Regions from separate parts of the Bacillus daqingensis genome, predicted to be linked through region 4. Evidence: riboswitches for the same ligand, from Rfam matches in the RefSeq annotation. Region 4 holds a riboswitch; each other region holds the start of a gene.

What was found. Region 4 has a riboswitch for S-adenosylmethionine ahead of ACFO4L_RS10705 (PLP-dependent aspartate aminotransferase family protein). Riboswitches for the same ligand answer to the same signal wherever they lie in the genome.
Region 1: another riboswitch for S-adenosylmethionine. It lies ahead of metK (methionine adenosyltransferase); the one in region 4 lies ahead of ACFO4L_RS10705 (PLP-dependent aspartate aminotransferase family protein).
Region 2: another riboswitch for S-adenosylmethionine. It lies ahead of ACFO4L_RS07140 (hypothetical protein); the one in region 4 lies ahead of ACFO4L_RS10705 (PLP-dependent aspartate aminotransferase family protein).
Region 3: another riboswitch for S-adenosylmethionine. It lies ahead of ACFO4L_RS05960 (methionine biosynthesis PLP-dependent protein); the one in region 4 lies ahead of ACFO4L_RS10705 (PLP-dependent aspartate aminotransferase family protein).

What each region holds. Positions count from the first base shown of each region.
Region 1 covers NZ_JBHSGK010000013.1:480,100-485,837, reverse strand. The annotation lists gene cls (cardiolipin synthase) at 1-644, shown strand, start outside; gene ACFO4L_RS13615 (molybdenum cofactor guanylyltransferase) at 666-1,295, shown strand; gene ytkD (RNA deprotection pyrophosphohydrolase) at 1,288-1,779, shown strand; gene pckA (phosphoenolpyruvate carboxykinase (ATP)) at 1,838-3,415, opposite strand; SAM riboswitch class I at 3,637-3,755, shown strand; gene metK (methionine adenosyltransferase) at 3,887-5,098, shown strand; gene ACFO4L_RS13595 (CC/Se motif family (seleno)protein) at 5,359-5,676, shown strand.
Region 2 covers NZ_JBHSGK010000005.1:158,765-164,502, reverse strand. The annotation lists gene ACFO4L_RS07155 (FAD-dependent oxidoreductase) at 71-1,594, opposite strand; gene adh (aldehyde dehydrogenase) at 1,752-3,272, shown strand; gene ACFO4L_RS07145 (DUF779 domain-containing protein) at 3,299-3,655, shown strand; SAM riboswitch class I at 3,706-3,805, shown strand; gene ACFO4L_RS07140 (hypothetical protein) at 3,904-4,203, shown strand; gene ACFO4L_RS07135 (SRPBCC family protein) at 4,362-4,808, opposite strand; gene ACFO4L_RS07130 (M20/M25/M40 family metallo-hydrolase) at 5,239-5,738, opposite strand, start outside.
Region 3 covers NZ_JBHSGK010000004.1:226,073-231,810, forward strand. The annotation lists gene ACFO4L_RS05950 (class F sortase) at 1-439, opposite strand, end outside; gene ACFO4L_RS05955 (DUF4397 domain-containing protein) at 540-1,364, opposite strand; SAM riboswitch class I at 2,061-2,167, shown strand; gene ACFO4L_RS05960 (methionine biosynthesis PLP-dependent protein) at 2,279-3,403, shown strand; gene metC (cystathionine beta-lyase) at 3,407-4,573, shown strand; gene ACFO4L_RS05970 (bifunctional homocysteine S-methyltransferase/methylenetetrahydrofolate reductase) at 4,570-5,738, shown strand, end outside.
Region 4 covers NZ_JBHSGK010000011.1:224,362-230,099, reverse strand. The annotation lists gene ACFO4L_RS10715 (ABC transporter permease) at 1-444, opposite strand, end outside; gene ACFO4L_RS10710 (aliphatic sulfonate ABC transporter substrate-binding protein) at 460-1,443, opposite strand; gene ACFO4L_RS10705 (PLP-dependent aspartate aminotransferase family protein) at 1,510-3,291, opposite strand; SAM riboswitch class I at 3,435-3,551, opposite strand; SAM riboswitch class I at 3,732-3,839, opposite strand; gene ilvD (dihydroxy-acid dehydratase) at 3,898-5,598, opposite strand.

The sequences.
Region 1 (5,738 bases), on a different contig from region 4:
AGGATCGTTTTATTCTGGACTGGACGTATGCAGGGGATAAGAAGCATCGGGAAGATGAATCGTTTGCGTTTGCTTCTCACAAAGTCCGTTCCATGAAGCCTGTGCAAATTGTGACGAGCGGGCCCAATTCAAAAACAGAGCATTTAAAAAACATGATGATTAAAATGATCATGAGCGCGGAACACGATATTTATATTCAGACCCCGTATTTTATTCCGGATAAAAGCTTTATGGATGCCTGTAAAATGGCTGTGACGTCCGGGGTAAGGATGCACATTATGATCCCAGGCGTCCCGGATCACCCATTTGTGTTTTGGGCCTCAAGGCTGTTTCTTGGAGAGCTTCTTCAATATGAGGGGGTTTATGTTTACTTATATGAGGAAGGCTTTCTGCATGCGAAAATGATGACGGTGGACAGTGAAATTGCCACTGTCGGAACAACCAATCTGGATGCGCGAAGCTTTCGACTTAATTTCGAAATCAATGCACTCGTGTTCGACAGCCATACAGCGATGACGCTGGAGGAATTATTTGAATCGGATAAACAGCGATGCCGCGTGCTCACCAAAAAAGAGTACGACCGGCGCAGTGCCGGCGTGAAAATAAAAGAGGGTATTTCGGGATTACTGAGTCCGATATTGTAGCCATGAGAGGAGGGTACAGCGATGCAGATTTACACAGCAGGAGTTCTCCTTGCAGGCGGGCGGTCAAGCCGGATGGGCGAAAATAAAGCGCTGCTCCGTATTAATGGCTTGTCTGCAGCTGCACATACACTGCGTTCGCTCCGTGTGACAGATGAACAGCTCTGTATTGCTAATGAAGCCGCATTAAAGCAGGAGCTGGACATTCCCGTCTTTGCAGATAAACGACCTTTTGAAGGCCCTCTGGCGGGTTTGGAAACGGCAATGGAACAAACGCAGGCCGTCTGGTGTATCGCTGCGGCATGTGATATGCCGCTCATCAGCGAATACATCGTGAAGCTGCTGGTGCAGCGAGCAGCGAAGACAAATGCGGATGCAGTTGTTCCGGAAGCGGATGGAAGAAGACAGCCTCTGCTTGCAGCTTACCGCTGTTCGCTGCTTCCACTGGTGACAGCATGCCTGGATGAAGAGAAACGGTCCATGGGAGCGCTGCTTGACAGCATAAAAGTTGACACTGTATCTGAGGCCGATATGATGGAAGCAGGCATAAAAAAGGAAACGATCACCCAGTCCTTTTTTAACATGAACAGGCCGGATGAATACAAATGGATTCGCAGGCGGGCAGAGGCTGAAGGAGATGTCACAGATGAGTGAACATGTGTTTAAAGATTTCTACCGAAATACGGTCACCTATTCTACAGAAAACGCGCCGTTTTCAGGCGATCCAAGACATGTCTGGGTCGTATGCCGTTATCGTGACAGCTGGCTGCTGACAAGGCATCCGTCCAGAGGAATCGAGTTTCCGGGCGGAAAAGTGGAGCCTGGAGAATCGGCTGACGAGGCGGCTGTGAGAGAAGTATATGAAGAGACAGGCGGACACGTTTCCACGCTTCATTATGTTGGGCAATACATGGTTGAAGGCAGAGCAGAAACGGTCATTAAGAACGTGTATTTTGCAGAAGTGGATCGACTTGAGAAAAAAGAAAGCTACTTTGAAACCGAAGGACCGCTGCTGCTGGAACGCCTTCCGCACCAGCCAAAGAAAAAAAAGAACTACAGCTTCATAATGAAAGATGAGGTGCTTCCCCTCAGTATGAAAGAAATTGAGGCGCGCTTTCTGAACGCAGCTTCCAGCTGACAGGAACACACATAAGAAGCCCGGACCGCCTGTTTGCAGCGGCCCGGGCTTCTTTGCACTATACGACTGGTCCTCCGCGGAGAATGTCAGCTGTTGTAGATGAGAATCGAGTGAAATTTGCTTTGAACTTTGCAGCAAGATCCAGCGCAGCCTGTTCATATTCGTCCAGGCTGTCCCAAACAAGTCTCGGCTGAAGCACTTCAGATGGAACCCCCGGACAGCTGGCCGGCACATCAAGCCCAAAAACAGGATCTGTAATGACAGCCGTACGGGCAAGGTCACCTTTGACAGCTGCATTCACCATAGCACGGGTAAACTTCAAATCCATCCGCCGGCCAGTGCCGCAAGGACCGCCCGTCCATCCCGTATTCACAAGGTAGACGTCCGTACGATGCTTCTTCATACGGTCGCCGAGCATTTCCGCATATGAGGCAGCCTCGCGGGGCAGGAATGGGGCACCGAAGCATGGCGAGAAAACAGGCTGCGGTACGGTGACGCCTCTTTCAGTGCCTGCCAGCTTGCTTGTGTAGCCGGACAAGAAATGATACATCGCCTGCTGAGGTGTCAGACGGCTGATTGGAGGCAGAACACCGGTTGCGTCGGCTGTAAGAAACAAAATCACATCAGGATGACCGCCGGTGCTTGGTAGCTTAGCAGACGGAACAGCTGTCAGCGGATAGGCTGCCCGCGTGTTTTCCGTCAGGGAGCCGTCGTGGAAATCCGGAGAACGATCCTCCTGCAGAACAACGTTTTCCAGCACCGATCCGAACGTAACGGCGTGATAAATCTCAGGCTCTTTCTCACGTTCCAGTCCGATACACTTTGCATAGCACCCGCCCTCAATATTGAAAATACCAGAGTCTGACCAACCGTGTTCATCATCTCCGATCAGAAGCCGGTCCGGGGCGGCAGAGAGAGTCGTTTTTCCAGTACCGGAAAGCCCGAAAAACAAGGCGGTACGGTCCTCATGATCGGCGTTGGCCGAGCAGTGCATCGGCAGCACGTTCAGTTCCGGCAGCAAATAATTCATAACAGAAAAGATCGACTTTTTCATCTCCCCTGCGTACGCGGTTCCGCCTATCAAAATCTTTCTGCGGCTGAATGAAATCATGACGAATACTTCTGACTCCGTGCCGTCTGCATGGGGGTCGGCCTGAAACCCTGGGGCGGATAGGATAGTGAATGGCTCCATGGAAGCTTCGCCCTCTATTTCTTCCGGACGAAGGAACAGCTGCATGGCAAACAACTGATGCCAGGCAAGCTCATTGACGACCGTAATCGGGAGTCTGGCATTCTCATCAGCACCTGCAGCAGCTTCACGGACATAAAGCTCCGGCAGCTCGGCTAAATAAGCAAGCACCTTCTGCTCCAGCTTTTCAAAAATCTCCGGCGTTACCGGACGATTAATATCGTTCCAGTCCACATCTGTTGACGCTGCTTCCTTTACAATAAACCGATCTTTAGGAGACCGTCCCGTAAATTCACCTGTTAAGGCTCGAAATGCACCCGAGCTTGAGAGCATCCCCTCTTCTTTTCTAATGGCAGTTTCCACCAGCGCCGATGCACTAAGCTGTTTTCGTACATTTTTTTGCTTCAAAACGGAAGCAAGCCGGAGATCATCGTAAATCATGCTCATCAATCATCCGCCCCCTTATCTATTAGTATGTCATATATTTTATTTATAACATACTAATTAAGGAAATCAATGGATTTGGAGAGATTTTTACAATCAAATTTGTTTACGTGTACGTACATACCTTTACAGCTGAAGTGGACAGCTTCGAACATAATGGTGACTCCTGATAGCCGGCAGTTGACATTGGGACCGATGTTGGGTATCATTCTCAAAAGCGGATACTCTTATCCCGAGCTGGCGGAGGGACAGGCCCTGCGAAGCCCGGCAACCATCACTTGAGTAAAAAAGGTGAACGGTGCCAACCTGCAGAACACATGAATCGTGTTCTGACCGATAAGAGGTGAAAGGAAACGAGACAGCCTTCTCCTCAACGGAGAAGGTTTTTTGTTTATGTAACCGGACAGCCCTCATCTGTGGGATTGATGGCTGGGAAAATGAGTGCCGTAATATTGTTCGAGGAGGATTCCTACCATGGCAGGAAAAACACGTTTGTTTACATCAGAATCAGTAACGGAAGGTCACCCGGATAAAATCTGTGATCAAATCTCAGACTCTATTCTGGATGAAATTATGACGCACGACCCGAACGCTCGGGTTGCCTGTGAAACTTCTGTTAATACCGGTTTAGTACTCGTTGCAGGTGAAATTACAACGTCTACCTATGTGGACATTCCGCGAGTTGTGCGGGAAACACTGAAGGATATCGGCTATGTACGCGCAAAATACGGCTTTGATTATGAAACATGTGCGGTATTGACGTCCATTGACGAACAGTCAGCTGATATTGCAGCCGGAGTTGACCAGGCACTGGAAGCACGTGAAGGTCAAATGACAGATGAAGAAATTGAATCGATTGGTGCAGGGGACCAAGGGCTGATGTTCGGCTATGCAGATAATCAGACGCCGGAGCTGATGCCGCTGCCGATCTCCCTTTCCCATAAGCTTGCCCGCCGTCTGACAGAGGTGCGGAAGGAACAGATTGTCGATTATCTGCGACCGGACGGGAAAGTACAGGTTACCGTGGAATACGATGAGAATCAGCAGCCTTTACGGGTAGATACGATCGTCATCTCCGCACAGCACCACCCTGAAATTACGCTGGAGCAGATTAAACAGGATTTGACAGAGCACGTCATCAAACCGGTGGTTTCAGCTGAACTGCTTGATGAGGAAACAAAATACTTCATCAATCCGACAGGGCGTTTCGTCATTGGCGGCCCTCAGGGAGATGCAGGCTTGACCGGACGTAAAATCATCGTTGATACGTACGGCGGCTATGCGAGACACGGAGGCGGTGCGTTTTCTGGAAAAGACGCAACGAAGGTTGACCGTTCAGCAGCGTATGCAGCACGCTATGTGGCGAAAAACATCGTCGCTTCCGGACTTGCCGATAAGTGTGAAGTGCAGCTGGCCTATGCGATCGGCGTAGCGCAGCCGGTTTCCATCGCTATCGATACGTTTGATTCCGGAAAAGTATCCGAAGACGTGCTTGTCCAGGTCGTGCGGAACAACTTTGACCTCCGTCCGGCAGGCATTATTAAAATGCTGGATCTGCGCCGTCCAATTTACAAGCAAACTGCTGCCTATGGCCACTTTGGACGTACAGACATTGAACTGCCGTGGGAAAAGACGGATAAAGCAGAAACGCTGGAAGCAGAAGCGATGCAGCTCATCGGAAAATAATGAGCCGCAGAATAAAGGAATCAACGCTGCACCGATATGACGTCGGTGCAGCTTTTTTCTAATGGTGTATGAATTAAACCGCAACAATTTCGCTTGCTTATTGTGAAGACGCAAAAAGTAAAACAATCATAGATTTTCACATAAACTGCCCGTTTTAACGTACCATAAAAAAGGAAATGCGAGGGTTACAAGATACTTTGCAGGCTTACAACCGCTTGGAGCCTGCGGGTTTTCTTAGATGTAATTAGGAGGAATCAATCATGAGGATTGAAGCTGACAAGCGGACAAGAGAATGGCTGCAAAAGCAGGGAGGGACGTGCACGGTAGAAGTTTTTCCGTTTCCGGGAGAGTTCAAAAACAAGCGAATTTTCGTTGATTTTCACTGTATTCCTCAGGAGCCGTCAAAGGAAGATCATTATGCTAAATATGAGGTAGAAGGATGCACCATTTATATTCATCAGGATTTACAGCCAAAACGCGATACGATTAAACTTCATCTATCCGGAAACACAGCGTTTCAGCACTTGGAAGTGAAGGGCTTGAAACGGCTGATGACCGAGAAAACCACCACCGCCTGAAGGAGAGAGCCAGTCATGGAAATCAAATAGAGAGCTGCCGGCCTAATCAATCAGGAAACCGG
Region 2 (5,738 bases), on a different contig from region 4:
ATTGGATCACTTTTTCTCAAAAAAAATAAAAATACCGCTCCCGGACCTGTCCGGAAGCGGCTTTCCTGTTCTATTCTTCTTTTATCTGATCAAGCGGCTTCACCGCCGGGCCTTCGAGTACATCGCCGTCTGTGTTAAACCTGGACCCGTGGCATGGACAGTCCCACGACCGGTCCCCGTTATTCCAATAGAGCTCACAGCCGAGGTGGGTGCACGTTGTATCCACGATTGTGACGTGGCCTTGCTCATCCTTATAGGCACCTGCACGCTTTCCGTTTACATTGACGACTGCGCCTTCATTGAAATCGAGGTCTTCTACCTTTTTGCTCTTTCCGCGGTCGAGCTTTCCACGGACAAACTCCATGGCAACATCCATGTTTTCCTTAACCGCATGTTTCATTTCTTTTCCCGGCCTGAAGCGGGATGGTGTATACAGCGGCGCGTATTCGTTTCGCTTTTCCGTAATCCGGTCCGCGATGATCTGCGCGGCAGCAACGCCGTTCGTCATGCCCCACTTTGCAAAGCCGGTGGCGACGAATACATCATCTTTTCCCGGATTAACAGGTCCCGCATACGGGAGCCCGTCCAGTGTAAATACATCCTGGGAGGCCCAGCGGTAAGGCACTGCAGCGGTATCAAAGTGATCGAGGCCGAACTGATGCAGTTTTTTATAGTTTTCAAGCGTATTCACCTTCTGTCCGCTCGTATGTCCTTCTCCGCCGATAAGAAGAAGCTCTCTTCCATCCGTATCAAACGCACGGCGAATCGACCGCTTCGGGCTTTCCACATTCAAATACATCCCTTCCGGCGCTTTTGTGTTCAGACGGAAAGCAACGGAATAGGATCGTTCCACGTGCAGCCTCGCGACGAACAATGCCTGCAGGTCTTTGAATGGATAGTGAGTCGCCATCACCACATGGTCCGCCATCACGACGGAGCCGTTTTCCATGAGCACCTGCGGCCGCTTCCCGCGCTTAATATCGACTGCCCGCGACTGCTCGAATACAGGCATGTTTTCGACCTCCAGATAGCGAAGCAGCTTGGCGAGAAAGCAGACCGGGTGAAACTGGGCCTGGTCATACATTGCCAGCATGCGACGCTTCGTGCCGTCAAAGGCTTCTTTTTCCACCATGCCGCCATCAAGCTCCAGCTTTAAATACGCTTCCGCCTCCCGTTCCAGCTGCGTCATTCCCGCTTCCGTATCGGCATATAAATATGCGTTCTGCCGCTCAAAATTGCAGTCAATATTCAGCTTGCGGGTCATCCGCTCGATCCAGCTGATCGCATCCTCGTTGGCATCGTAGTATAGCCGGGCATTATCGACACCGACCTGATCAATCAAATCTGCATATTTCAGTCCGTGCTGGGACGTTATCTTTGCTGTCGTCCAGCCGGTCGTGCCAGCACCCATCCGGTCGGCCTCCACGAGCACAACCTGAAAGCCCCGTCTCGCAAGCATAAAGGCAGTCGAAACGCCTGCAATACCTCCGCCAATGACGCAGACCTCGGTATCGAGATCCTCCTCCAGTGCCGGAAATGTCTGTGTAGGCCGCTCCCGCCATAGTGATACGGGCTGTTCGGGCAGCTTGTTCATCCGGATCCCCCCTTAAAAAGTCGCTTTGCTTTCGATATTCCCACTGCCATTATTTATGAAACGAAATTATTTGAAAATTCGACGATTTATGATATATTGTAATCGCTTACATTTTTTTCGCTTCATCAAATACAGAGAAGAATGGGAGAGTGTGCACATGATCTACGCAAAGCCGAATACGGAAGGCAGTCTGGTTCAATTTAAAAAGCGGTACGATAACTATATTGGAGGACAGTACGTGCCGCCGAAAAACGGTGAGTACTTTGAGAACACGACGTCGGTAACCGGTGAAGTCTTTACCGAGCTTGCCCGCTCTTCGAAGGAAGATGTAGAGGCCGCCATTGAAGCGGGCCACGAAGCAAAAGCCTCCTGGGGCGCAACATCGCCGACCGAACGAGCAAATATTCTGCTGAAAATTGCAGATCGCATGGAAGCGAACCTGGAAATGCTGGCTGTTGCTGAAACGTGGGAAAACGGAAAAGCCGTCCGCGAGACGCTTGCTGCCGATATCCCGCTTGCTATTGACCATTTCCGTTATTTTGCGTCTGCTATCCGCGCTCAGGAAGGCGGCATCAGTCAGCTCGATGATGATACCATTGCCTATCATTTTCACGAGCCTGTCGGCGTCGTCGGTCAGATTATTCCGTGGAACTTCCCGATTTTAATGGCAACATGGAAGCTTGCTCCAGCTCTTGCTGCAGGTAACTGTGTTGTCCTGAAACCTGCTGAGCAGACGCCGTCCAGCATCTTTGTGCTGCTCGAGCTGATTGAAGATCTGCTTCCGCCAGGGGTGTTGAACATCGTCAGCGGTTTCGGTGTGGAAGCCGGAAAGCCGCTCGCGTCCAGCTCCCGAATTGATAAAGTAGCCTTTACCGGGGAAACGACGACCGGCCGCCTGATTATGCAGTATGCATCAGAAAATATTATTCCCGTTACGCTGGAGCTCGGCGGCAAGTCGCCGAACCTTTTCTTCGCTGATGTGATGCAGCAGGAGGACGGATACCTTGAAAAAGCACTTGAAGGCTTTGCAATGTTCGCGCTGAATCAGGGCGAAGTATGTACCTGTCCGTCCCGCGCCCTGATCGAAGAGTCCATCTACGACAGCTTTATGGAAAAAGCTGTAGACCGGGTCAAGCGCATCAAGACCGGCAACCCGCTTGATACGGATACGATGATGGGTGCTCAGGCATCGAAGGAGCAGCTCGATAAAATCCTGTCTTACCTCGATATCGGCAAACAGGAAGGTGCCAAGGTACTTGCCGGCGGCGAACAGGCGCACCTGGACGGCGACCTTTCCGGCGGATACTACGTGCAGCCGACTATTTTTGAAGGGCACAACAAAATGCGTATTTTCCAGGAGGAAATTTTCGGCCCGGTGCTTTCCGTCACCTCGTTTAAAGATCAGGCGGATGCGCTGTCGATCGCAAACGATACGCTTTACGGCCTCGGCGCCGGCGTATGGTCCCGCAATATTAACACGGCCTACCGCTTCGGACGCGCGATTCAGTCCGGACGCGTGTGGACCAACTGCTACCACGACTATCCGGCTCACGCAGCATTCGGCGGATATAAGAAGTCGGGTATCGGACGCGAAAACCACCTGATGATGCTGAGCCATTACCAGCAGACGAAAAACATGCTGGTCAGCTACAGTGAAGAACCAAAAGGCTTTTTCTAAGCCAAAAAAAGAAAGGGTGTTCTGTGATGACAGAACGAGTAACCGCAACCGAGGAGACGCTGGAACTGATTGAGAAGCTGAAAAAGCGCCACGGTCCGCTCATGTTTCACCAGTCAGGCGGATGCTGCGACGGCAGCTCCCCGATGTGCTACCCCGACGGTGACCTGCGAATTGGTGAAAGCGACGTGTACCTCGGCGAGATCGGCGGCTCTCCGTTCTATATGTCACGAGATCAATATGAATATTGGAAGCACACGCAACTGATTATCGACGTCGTCGATGGACGCGGGGGCATGTTTTCGCTGGAAGGCCCGGAAGGAAAGCGTTTCTTCACCCGCTCCCGCGTCTTCAGTGAGGAAGAACGAAAAGAGCTGCAGCTTTAGCATTTCTGGACATTTTCAAGCAAACCGTTTATACTTCCGTTAACAGTATACATTTATCCTGAGTGGACGAGAGATCTGGCTCTACGACTCCACGGCAACCTGCCTCGCAAGGTGCCAACGCCAGCAGAGCAATGCTCTGAGCGATGAATGAACGGATGAACCCCTTCTCTCATCGTGACAGAAGGGGTTTTTTGTGCATTTGCACGGACAGGGAATGTATGCTGAATCTATCAGCAGAGGAATGATGTATGATGAGTTACGCTTCCGCTCTATTTTGTCACCACGCCGATCCGGGAACCTATTTTCAGTCAACGGCGGCCAGAATGAAACAAAAAGCTGCCGGCTGTCAGTTTATCTTTGATGCCGGCACCTCCTTTTTCCACGATCGCTTTTACGTATACGCTTCCTCGATTCGCGGAACAGAATATCGCATCACGCTCTCCCGGGAGCAGTCCGAAACACTGCAGAAAAAAGGGCCCGGTTCCCTTGAACACTTTTTATGGAGTGAGCTGGAAAAGCAGGGGTTTCCCGCTGCCAAGGTGCAGTAAATCGCAACGAACTTCCTGCTGCTCAACGTATTGAATAACTGAAATACGCAGGCGGAGTCCATTCAGCTATCCAAGAACGCTCGTGAAAAAGCTGTATCTGTATCTCCAATAATCGCGAAAAAGACGTCCAGCATGATCGCTGGACGTCTTGTTGTTTCCTATGCTCCTGTTTCCTGACGCAAGTGGTGCACAAACCGGCGAACAAGCTGATCTCGTGTCCGTTTTGCAGAGAACTTCAGCTTAAGCTTGCCTGTGAGGCTGACCGGCTTTTTTTCACCTTCGTAAATCAGCTGTGTTTCGTTTTCGTTTAATTTGATCAGCGTAAAGCGCAGCGTCATGGCGAAATGTCCATCCGCTTCAAACGAAATCTGCTTCACTTTTTGGGACGGTTCATCGCGGTAATCCGTTGTTTCTACCACGTACGTTATTTCCCGTCCGCCCTCCGAGCACGTCTGCCGATGCTTCGCTCCAATAGTATCGCTGCTTCCTTCAATCAGTTCACTGTGAACAACGTGCGGCAGCAGGGTGCCGATGGAACGGTCCTGAAATCTGTGCCACACAACTTCAATATGTGTCGGAACGAGAGATTCTTCCTCCCACTTCATCTTGTTGCCCCCTCCTGCCCATTCGTTTCCTATGTTCCTATTATCGGGGCAGAAACACCGGCAAATCAAGCGATTCGGCTGTGGGAGATTATGAGAAATTGACGGAACTGTGGGAGGCCAGACTGATCCTTGTGAACCTGCACAGCTCGTACGTTTCTCGAACAGCGAACGAAGCCGGCATTTTCAGGTGCTGCATGATAAATGGTTCTACGCTGCTTCCAGCTCGCCTGACAACAAAAAAAACAGCAGGCCGCCCGGGTGCTGCGGACGTCCTGCCGTTTTTGTTATGAAGATACTTTAAGGGGGAAGATCTTCATGAAAAAGGGGGAGATAATTTGGTGCTCTCTCTTACAATTTCCACTTTAACATCTTTGTGTTAAAAACGTGTTTCAGAAGCGTAAAGGATTATGAAAGGATTGTAAAAAATTGTTCAGCTATAGTGGGGCGAGCTGTTTTTCTGCCAGACCTCCATCAGCTTATGCAGCATTTTCGGGGTATGCACAAATGCATTCTGCCGGTGCAGCCGCTCTGTCCGCTGATGCGGATCTTTTCCGAACGGGCCGACGTTCAAGACCGGTGCCTTCAGCTGCTGCATCGCTTCAAATGGAATCGTGTAACCCGTCCCCCAGACCGGTGTATTGTTGCGGTAAGCATCAAGCTCAGAGTCAGGCTTTTGATAGTTGACATAGCTGAGGTCGCAAATCCCGTTAAAGTAGTGGACGTGCTCGACGCTGAAGCCTTCTTCGCCTGCCGTCTGCTTTAAACTCTCCACGGCCTCCTGAATACGGCTCTCATCTGAAGAGTTGACTGCCGGATAGTACGGCGGTGCGAAAAACAGCACGGCGGCCGGGGCCAGCTCCGGACAAAGCAGCATCCACTCTCCGGCAAGACGGATCGCCTGCTCCCGGTCATCCCAGTCCTCTTCCTGCA
Region 3 (5,738 bases), on a different contig from region 4:
CTTTCAGGTCATAAAATACGGCCGGACCTTCATAGTCATCAACATGGCCTGCCAGAACCGAATTACCTTGCGCTCCTGGTTTGGCACCTCTGTTAAACCAGGCAACTGTTTCACCCTCATCCGGAACAGCCATTTGACCCTCTTCGTTCAATCCATACCCGTCCACGACCGCATCTACATCGATTGCGGGAATTTCAATGCGAACCGGTTCCATTCCGGAAGAAGTTCCACCAAGAACAGGTTGAATCGGCTCTGCCTCCTGAACGTCTTCAACTGTTTCTTCAGCTTGATTTTCTTCGGGATCGTTCTCTTCTTCGGAAACTGCATGTTCCTCAGGCTCGTTCGACTCGCTGCTTGATGCAGTTTCTGAATCTGGCGCATACTCGGCATCCGCGTCACCGGGTTCAGCCTCAACCTCTTCTGATACAGCCGGCTCCATTGGGCTCTCAGGGGACAACGAAGTTTCCGGAGAAGAGAAATTGTCCTCCCCGGAACCGGAACAGGCTCCGAGGAAGACAAGAAGACTTACCCAGTAAAGGTTACGCTTGTGGAGCAAAACGTCTGCGGAAGAATACTGCTGCAGCGAGAGCCCCTGCTGCAATTGTCAATGCAATCGGCATCAGGCTGGAAGACTGGGAAGCTCCGCCCATACCAGTTTGCGGCATATCAGATGGAGCAGCGTGTGCTTCGTCAGCGACGAGAACAACATCCAGCTCATCAGCATCTGCGCCTACTGCGTATGCAGAGTACACCATATCTGCTTCAAGCGTTGTACCGGAAAGGTCCAGAACAGCATCTTCCGTACCAGCTGCACGGATTTCCAGATCATACGTGTCTGGGTCAAGCTCGAGGTAGTCCGTTACTGCGAAGAATTCAGCACCTTCGAAAAGGGAATCTCCACCGACAAGCCCGACGTCAACAGCTGGTGCACCTGGAGACAGGTGGCCGACACGTATTTTCGTCATACCTTCTGTTACCGTGTTATCGTCAGCAAAAGCTTCAAGACGGAGGTTTTCAAGCGTGTCGACAGCAGCTACTGTGTAGTACATGCCGCCTTCGACTGTGAGTGTCTCTTCAATGACAGGATCACCTTCGCCGCCTTCACCGGCTGGGAAAATCGCTACGTCGTGATCGCCTGCAGGAAGTTCAAGGTAGTCAGTGATATCCTGGAATGCTGCTCCTTCAACTGCTGCATCACCGTTCACATACACGTCTACTTCCGGAGCATCAGGAGAAGCATGGAATACCCTCACCATCGCGTTGTCGCCGTCATCCCCGTGACTGTCCGCAAATACAGGAGCTGCTGCGCTTCCAAACATAAGCATAGCAACGAAAACAATCATAAGCCACTTCAACTTTCTCAACCTCATCATCTCCTTGATCATTTTTGTATTGGTTGAATAACTTCTATACAATGTATGTAAAGAGATTGTTCAACCAACGTATAGACTATATATCCCGTTTGTACAAAAGGTAAACCAATAATCTGAAAACTTTTTTATGTTGCTAACAATGTCACGAAAGAAGCTGTGACGATCGTGACTATTTGGAATACGTGTCATTTAAAAAAGTTTTTATCTTCCATATAAGTAACAGTCACACAGAGATTATTTCTTTAAGGAGAACCGTTGCTTTATTGAAAAGACTCTATAAATGACTGATATCGGAATAAAGAAAGTACGCCTGCGGCACTTCCGTCCGGAAGGATCGACTCGTCACGCTCTCTTTTTCTTCAGGCCTGCGAAAAAGCTGGGAAGTTCATGCAGCTTGGTTCCTTCAATCAACCAAGGGCGTGAAATTAGTAAAATAGGATATACAGCTGAACGTGTTAGCATCATGACAACTCGTAAAGAAGGATGAATATCGTTGCAGTGCAGCAAGGACGTGCCTGAGCACATTCGTTTCTCTAAAATGTACAAAGTGAGTTAGACGCGAAAAATTTAGTCGTCATCATTCATTGACGTAAAAGACAGCGCTTCCAGCAGACTAAGCATTGCAATCGCTGCGATTTTCCCTTAGAATGAGGAATTATCACGTTAAACTAAATATTCTGACGAACTTTCTTATCAAGAGAGATGGAGGGACCGGCCCGTTGATATCTCAGCAACCAGCCTTTGGCAAGGTGCTAAATCCTGCAGTTTCCGAAACTGGGACTGTAAGATAAGAAGAAAAATCACGACACTTTCTTCTTTATCGCAGCCGGTAAAGAAGTTTTTTATATTTACAGACTCGTTACCAGACTCGTCAGTCTATAACCAGAGAAGGGAAGAGCGCAGCCATGACAGACCGGAAGTACTCACTGGAAACAAAGCTTGTACAAGCAGGGAACCGCAGCGATCAGACAACTGGAGCCGTTAATGCTCCCGTTTATTTTTCCACTGCCTACCGGCATGAAGGAATCGGCCAGTCCACCGGCTTCGATTATTCACGAACAGGAAATCCGACTCGCGCGGTGCTGGAGCAGTCCATTGCTGAGCTGGAAGGTGGCGTGAGAGGACTGGCCTGTGCATCGGGGATGGCCGCGGTACAAGTAGTCCTGTCCTTATTCGAACAGGGTGATGAAATTATTGCGACAAGCGATCTGTACGGCGGAACGTACCGTCTCTTTGAGAACGGCTGGACGAGATGGGGTATCACGTTTCATTATGCAGAGCCTGACCAGCCGGATTCCTTTGAGGCTAAAATCAACGAGCGCACGAAAGCGCTGTTTATCGAAACACCAACGAATCCGCTCATGCAGGAAGCCGATCTGGCTGTCTACGCAGCGCTTGCGAAGCGGCACGGTCTGCTTCTGATCGTGGACAATACGTTTTATACGCCGGTGATTCAGCGGCCTATAGATGAAGGGGCTGACATCGTTATTCACAGTGCCTCCAAGTATTTATCCGGACACAACGATGTCATTGCCGGGTTAATTGTCGCAGCAGATGAAAAAGTTGGAGAGGAGTTGTTCTATTATCATAACAGCATCGGAGCTGTACTTTCTCCGTTGGATTCGTGGCTCGTGATCCGCGGGATGAAAACGTTGCAGCTCCGGATGGATAAGCATACCGAAAACGCACGGATTATCGCTGACTTCCTGGAGAAGGAAGACCTCGTCACAGACGTTATTTATCCAGGAAGGGGCGGGATGCTATCCTTCCGGGTGGAGGATGAAGCGATGGTCAATCCGATCCTGCAAAACTTGTCGGTTATCTCATTCGCCGAGAGCCTCGGCGGAGTTGAGAGCCTTATGACGTATCCGGCTACGCAGACTCATGCAGATGTTCCGGAAGAAGTGCGTATGAAGCTTGGTGTCTGTAACAGGTTGCTCCGATTTTCGGTAGGCATCGAATCAGCTTCAGACCTGACAAACGATTTAAAAGCGGCATTTCAACAAGCAGCGCTGGAAAGGAAGATATAAACCATGACCCACTATTCTAAACAAACATCACTTTTGCATTCGCCTCATAAAACCGATCCGGTTACTGGTGCAGTAAGTGTGCCAGTACAACACGCTTCCACGTTTCACCAGCCTGATATTGAACAATTTGGTGACTATGATTATGCACGATCCGGCAATCCGACGCGTCAGGCTCTTGAAGAGACGATTGCCGGGCTTGAGAACGGCACTCATGGATTCGCCTTTGCTTCCGGAATGGCGGCTATTTCGACCACATTTATGCTTCTTTCCACTGGTGACCATCTGGTCATTACAGATGACGTGTACGGCGGCACCTTCCGTTTGACCACGAAGGTGCTTCATCGGCAGGGAATAGAGCATACATTTGTCGATATGACTGATCCTGAAGCAGTTAAAGCAGCGGTTAAGCCAAATACAAAAATGATTTTTATGGAAACACCGTCAAATCCGACGATGAATATTACGCCGATTCGTGAAATCGCTGAATTTGCAACAGACAACGGCATTTTGACGGCGCTTGATAATACATTTATGACGCCGGTTCTGCAGCGTCCGCTTGATCTTGGAGTCGATGTTGTACTGCACAGTGCAACTAAATTTATAGGCGGGCACAGTGACGTCGTTGCCGGACTCGCTGTCGTAAAAGATGCCGATTTGGCAGCAGAGCTGCAGTTTCTGCAGAACAGCTTCGGTGCGATTTTAGGTCCTCAGGACTGCTGGCTTGTCATGCGGGGGCTGAAAACACTGCATGCAAGAATGAGTGTGTCGGAACAGTCGGCGCATGAACTGGCAGCCTGGTTTTTAGAGCAGCCCGAAGTAGAGCACGTGTACTATCCCGGGCTCGAAACGCACCCTGGCTATGCAGTGAACAAAGAACAGTCAGAAGGAGCCGGTGCTGTTTTATCTTTCCGCCTGAAAGATAAAGAGGCCGTCCGCCGTTTCGTGGAGCACGTGGAAATTCCGGTGTTTGCAGTCAGCCTTGGTGCGGTGGAATCGATTCTTTCCTACCCGCGAACGATGTCCCACGCCGCGATGTCGGACGAAGAACGGCATGCGCGGGGCATCACGGATGGCTTGCTCCGTCTGTCCGTCGGACTGGAAAAGACAGAGGATCTGAAGCAGGATTTCGCCAACGCATTTGCTGCTGCCAGAAAGGAGGAGCAGGTATGACCCTGAAGGAAAAACTGAGTACAAGCCTCGTCATCGGTGACGGGGCCATGGGGACCCTGCTCTACCAGAAAGGAATTCAGGGCTGCTTTGAAGAGCTGAACGTATCCGATCCGGATCAGATTGAAGAAATTCACTGGCTTTACATCGAAGCTGGAGCAGATCTGATTCAAACAAATACCTACGCGGCGAATGCCTCCAAGCTGGCACGCTATCAGCTTTCCGACTGTGTGGAGGAGCTGAACCGGGCTGCTGTCACTATCGCAAGGAAAGCTGCGGCGGGTCGTGCCTATACAGTCGCAACAATTGGCGGTGTTGCGACGATGCATCAGGAAAAAACACCGCTGGACGAACGGTTATCCGTCCTGCGGGAGCAGGCGGATGTCCTGCTTGATACGGATGTGGACGGTTTTTTGTTAGAAACCTTTTATGATTTTGAGGAGCTGAAGCAGATTCTAACATATGTCCGGGCAAAGACCACACGGCCGGTCATTGCTCAAGCCACACTCGGTGATATCGGCGTGCTGCACACAGGAATGCCCCTGCAGCAGGCACTTGAAGAGCTCGAAGAACTTGGCGCTGACGTCTGTGGAATCAACTGTCGCATGGGACCTTATCATATGCTGCAGTCGCTGGAGGAGACAGCTACCTTAAGCAGGGCGGTATTGAGCGTTTATCCGAATGCAAGTCTGCCAAACGTCCGCGACGGGCGTTTTTCCTATCAATCCAATCCGTCGTATTTCGGCGACATGACGACCTCTCTGGCAGCGGAAGGAGCAGTCTTGATCGGAGGCTGCTGTGGAACGACACCTGAACACATTCGAGAAATCCGAAAAGCAGTGACAGAGCACGAATTGCAGCCGGTCACGAAAACAGAGCCGAGCAGAAGGCGGGCAGCTGCCGCTCCAGAATTGGAAGGGGAACGAATTACAAAGCTGACAGAGCCGAGCGGACAAACGTCCGTCATTGTCGAGCTGGATCCGCCAAAGGCGCTTTCTGGTGTTCCGGCATTTATGGAAGGAGCGCGCAAGCTGACGGGAGCTGGAGTCGATGCGGTCACGTTAGCGGATAATTCACTAGCGTCGTCGCGGATTGATAATCTTGCGCTCGGTGCTCGTATTAAAGCAGAGGGCTCTCGGCCGCTTCTGCACATCGCCTGCCGGGACCG
Region 4 (5,738 bases):
AGGCTCGCCGATACCGAGCCAGAGTATGAAGAGCGGGACCCAGGCGAGGGACGGGATCGCCCGGAATGCCTGTATCAGCGGATCAAACATTGTTTCTGCATTACGGGACATCGCTACAACAGAGCCAAGAATCACAGCTGCAAGCGTGCCCCAGAAAAAGCCCCAGAGCAGCCGGTACAATGTGATGCCGATGTGTCCCCAGAGCGAACCGTCTGCCGCCATGGCCCCGATCGTGCCGAGAACCTCAGTGGGCGCCGGCAGCAGGTGGCCTGCAACGAGCTCAAAACGGACGGTCCCTTCCCAGATAAGGAGCAGCAGCACTGGGAATAACAGGGCCAATCCGGTTGTTTTTAAAAACGACGGCAGCGCACGCTGCTCCTTCTTTATACGGCCCGGCACCTCTGCCAAGGCTCTGTCTGCGGTTGTATCATGCGTTACTGCCATCGTAGTTCCTCCTTGTTAATCGTTGATTACATTCTCAGCAAAGGACGGATCAATCAGCTCATCCAGCAGATCCGACACCTCCAGCTCATCGTCCAGATTACCTGATTTCTGCAGCACTTCTCCTGCTGCGGTTAGGCTGTCGATATGCTCCTGACCGGGCACCGGATTATCAAACGTGTTCCGCTCCAGCTGCAGTTCTGCTACTGCTGGATCGATGCCTGCCTCCTCCACCATAATTTCCACTGTTTCTTCCGGGTTTTCGAGCGTCCACTGTCTAGCTTCCTCGTATGCTTCGATGACCGTTTCCACAGCTTCCGGATGCGCTTCAGCAAAATCTTCCGTTACGTTCAGAAAGCCGTACGTATTAAAGTCTTTGTTACGGTGGAACAGATCAGCGTTTATTTCCAGCTCTTGTCTCGCCATGTGCGGATCGAGTCCAGCCCAGGCATCCACCTCTCCGTTTGCGAGCAGGTTCGCGCCATCGTTGTGCTGAACCGGCACGACTTCAATATCCTCTTCGGAAAGACCAGCTTCATCAAGTGCGCGAATCAGGAAAATATACGGATCTGTTCCGAGCGTCGCGGCGACCTGCTTACCGGCAAGGTCTTCCACCGAATCGATATCACTGTCTTCCGCCGTAACAAGCGCTGTCCATTCGGGCTGTGAGTAAATATACACATTTTTGATCGGAGCGTTATTGCCCTTAGCCATAAGGGCCGCCGCTCCGGCTGAAGAGCCGAAGTCTACGCTGCCGCCGGACAAAAATTCCAGCGCGTTGTTGCTGCCTTGACTCAGCACGTAGTCAATTTCCGTTCCTTCATCTGCGAACGCCTCTTCCAAAAATCCCTTTTCCTTTAATACGAGGCTTGTTGGGGAGTAGTACGCGTAGTCCACTGTAATCGTATCGGGTGAAGACCCGTCTGCCTCTGATTCTGAGGAGCAGCCAGCGGCGAAAAGAGCCGCTGCTGCAATGCTTCCAAGTTTCCAATAGTTGTTCATGACCTTCACTCCGTTTTCATGTAAATTGGCAGTTGGTACAGGCGCCTCTCCCTGCTTCTCGTGTCGTTACAGCTCGCACGCAAACGTAGAAATGGTTCCGCGCAGGCGCTGGGCTTCTTTATAGGTGCAGCGATTGTGGACGACTTCAAGACCTGCTTCTTTCGCAATCACGGCTGCTTTTTCGGAAATGACGCCTTCCTGCAGCCAAAAGATTTTCGGCTGAACCGATGCTGCTTCCTCGGCAATCTCAATCGCCGCTTCCGGACTTCGGAACACTTGCACGATGTCGATCGGACCTGGTACAGACGTGATGTCCGGATATGCTTTTTCGCCTAAAATCTCGGTTTCCCTCGGATTAACCGGGATGATGCGGTACCCGAGCCGCTGCATCTTTCGTGCCAGCCGGTAACTTGGCCGTGACTCTTTGCCGCTCAGTCCTACGACGGCGATCGTTTTCGGACGAACTGCTCCATTGTCATCCACCGTTGCACGGTCCAGCGCCCAGCGAATCACGCCTTCGTCATTAATGACCGTTTTTTCTTCTGACGTTCCTTCACCTGTAGCAATCTGTAAGGCGTGATCGAGATCTTTTTTCAAGTCCTCCGCATTTTCAATTCCGACAGATAAGCGGACCAGATCTTCAAAAACGCCTGTCTTTTCGAGCTCATCCCCTGTAAGCTGCTGGTGCGTCGTCGAAGCGGGATGGATGATCAGGCTTTTTGCGTCGCCGACGTTCGCAAGATGAGACCAGAGAGAAACCGAGTTTATCAGCTTGCTTCCCGCTTCCCTTCCGCCTTTGATGCCGAAATTCACAACCGCTCCGCCACCATAGTCGAGTACTTTCTTCGCATTTTCATGAGCGGGATGACTCTCAAGCCCCGGATAGGAAACCCAGTCGACTGCCGGGTGAACTTCCAGATAGCGGGCCAGTTCCAATGCGTTTTCGTTATGACGGACGATACGCAAATGTAGTGTCTCAAGTCCCTGCAGCAGCTGAAATGCGTTAAACGGGCTCAGGCAAGAACCAAAATCGCGGAGCAGCTGTACGCGCAGCTTCGTGCTGAAGGCGAGCGTGCCGAAATCTTTCGCGTATACGATGCCGTTGTAGCTTGGGTCCGGTTCATTGAAGACCGGAAATTTCTCCGACTGCCAGTTAAAGCGGCCCCCGTCCACGACGAGTCCGCCGATGGAGGTGCCGTGTCCGCCGATCCATTTCGTCGCAGAATGAACGACGATGTCAGCTCCCTGCTGAATCGGGCGCGCTGTATAAGGCGTCGCGAACGTATTGTCAATGATAAGCGGAATACCCGCTTCGTGTGCCACCTCGGAGACAGCCGCAATATCGAGCACGTGCAGGCTCGGGTTGCCGATCGTCTCCGCAAAAACCGCTTTCGTATTGTCCTGAATCGCATCGGCAAAATGCTGCGGCTCCTGCGGGTCAACAAATGTGACATCGATCCCGTACCGCGGAAGCGTAACAGAAAACAGGTTATACGTGCCGCCGTACAAATTCGTCGCCGCAACGATATGATCACCGGCACTTGCGAGATTTAGAATTGACAGCGAAATAGCAGCCATTCCGGAAGAGGTAGCAACAGCCGCCACACCTTCCTCTAGCAGCGCGATCCGCTTTTCGAGCACATCCGTAGTTGGATTGCCGATACGGCTGTAAATGTTGCCCGGCTCATCAAGGGAAAACAGGCTCTCTGCATGCTCTGTATCGTGAAACAAATACGATGTCGTCTGATAAATCGGTACCGCTCGGGACCCTGTCGTCGGGTCAGGGGACTGACCTCCGTGTAAAATAACCGTTTCCGGATTATATGTCGCAAATGATTTTTCACTCATGATGCATTCCTCCTGTTATTATAAGTAAATCAATTGGAAAACTTAGTTTTAAGCTTGCAAAGCTCTTTCTTCTGCCCTCCTGAAGCCATTAAAAATCTCCCTATCTGAAAAAGATAGAGAGATACAGGAAGTCAGTCTGTTCTCTCTCATCTTTCAGAGCTTTATGCTCTGTGGAATTGGCACCTTCCCGAATCTGTCAATCAGATCCGAATGGTTGCCGGGCTTCATCGGGCCAGTCCCTCCGCCTCTCTGGATAAGAGATATCGTTATTATGAAGTTAGGATTAATCTTGAGTTTTTCACTTTGATTAATCTGATAAATTGAATTAGTTTGAATCTTACCACGCTTCTGATACGCCGTCAACTGGTTTCAGAAAAAAGAAAAACTCCCGGCCTGACTGCTTAGCAGAAAGGACACGGGAGAGTTCGTTAAAATAAACGGACTTATCTCCCAAAGAGTCGCCTCTCTGCAGGAAGTAGCACCTTTCAGCATACGCTGATGGTTGCCGGGTTTCATCGGGCCAGTCCCTCCACCACTCTGGATAAGTAATCTGTTCAGTTGGTTGAACGTATCATATCACGGGACGTTCCCGTCTGTAAAGCAGAATCAGAATTTATCGAGTCCGGCATCTGTAACTGCCCCTTTGGCAGAAGAAGATACAAGCGCCGCATATTTAGCGAGCACGCCAGTTTTGTAACGCGGTTCAGGCGCCTTCCAATTCGCTTTTCGTGCTGCAAGCTCTGCTTCATCGACGTGCATGTTAATTTCCTGCGTGTCACTGTCGATGGTCACCTTGTCACCTGTTTGAAGCAGACCGATCGGACCTCCCATTGCCGCTTCCGGTGCAATATGACCAATAACGAATCCGTGTGAGCCGCCGGAAAAACGACCGTCTGTCATAAGCGCCACTTTCCCGTTCAGTCCGCGCCCGACGATCATCGCCGTGATGGACAGCATTTCCGGCATGCCCGGTCCGCCTTTCGGACCGACATTGCGGATCACGAGCACATCGTGTTCTACAATTTCACCCGCTTCAATCGCCTTCGTTGCTTCTGCCTCTGAATCATACACTTTCGCTGTTCCTTCAAAGCGGCTGATTTTCTGACCGGACATCTTCGCAACGGATCCTTCCGGCGCAAGGTTTCCTTTCAGCACGACGAGCGGTCCTGTCGGCTTGAATGGGTTGTCGAGCGGCCGGATAACGTCCTGGCCTTCTTTCAGGGCAGGCGCTTCAGCGAGATTTTCCGCCATCGTCTTTCCCGTTACAGTCAGGCAGTCCCCATGCAGCAGACCTGCTTCCAGCAGCTCTTTCATCACGGCTGGCACGCCGCCGACTTCATACAGGTCCTGCATAACGTAACGGCCGCTCGGCTTCAGATCTGCGATATGCGGAACCTGCTTGCGAATACGCTCAAAATCGTCGAAATCGAGCTCTACGCCAGCAGAGTGAGCCATAGCCGTCAGATGCAAAAATGCATTTGTGGAGCCGCCGAGCGCCATCACGACCGTAATTGCATTCTCGAATGCTTTTTTCGTCATGATATCCCGAGGATAAATGTCGTTTCGGAGCAGATCGACAACGAGTTCGCCAGCCTGGCGGCACTCCTCTTCTTTATAATCGTTGACTGCCGGCGTCGAAGAGGAGCCAGGAATACTCATGCCTAAAGCCTCCACGGCAGACGCCATCGTATTCGCCGTGTACATGCCGCCGCATGCACCGGCTCCTGGACAAGCGCTGCACTCTACTTTATGCAGCTGCTCATCGTCGATGATGCCTTCCTGATACTGCCCAACCGCTTCAAACGACGATACGATGTCAATATCCCTGCCGTCGAGCTTGCCCGGCGCAATCGTTCCTCCATACACATAAACAGCCGGCAGGTTCAACCGTCCCATTGCCATCAGACAGGCAGGAGTCGTCTTATCACATCCGCCGACTGCAACAATGCCATCAAGCCGCTCTGCTCCGACAACCGTTTCAATCGAGTCTGCGATCACTTCCCGGCTCGGCAGGGAAAAGCTCATCCCTTCATGCCCCATTGCAATTCCATCCGCTACCGTAATCGTATTAAAAATCATCGGTGCACCGCCGCCCGCGGCAGCCCCGCTTTTCGCCTTCACAGCAAGCTTGTCAATATGTACGTTACACGGCGTCACTTCGCTCCACGTGCTCGCGATGCCGATCATCGGTTTTTTGAAATCGTCATCGGTAAATCCTACCGCCCTCAGCATCGACCGGTTTGGCACCCGGTTTGCCCCTTCACTGATTACTTTACTGCGTATACGCAAATCTTTTTCTTCACTCATGTCCTGTCATCCTCTCTTCTATACCTCTGCGCCTGTCACGCGAAAACTATAACCTTTATCTTAACGACTTTCCCGCGTTTCTGCAATGAGTTTTCAGAATTCAGCCGTTATTCTGAAAGGCACGCGTATTTGCGCGTTCA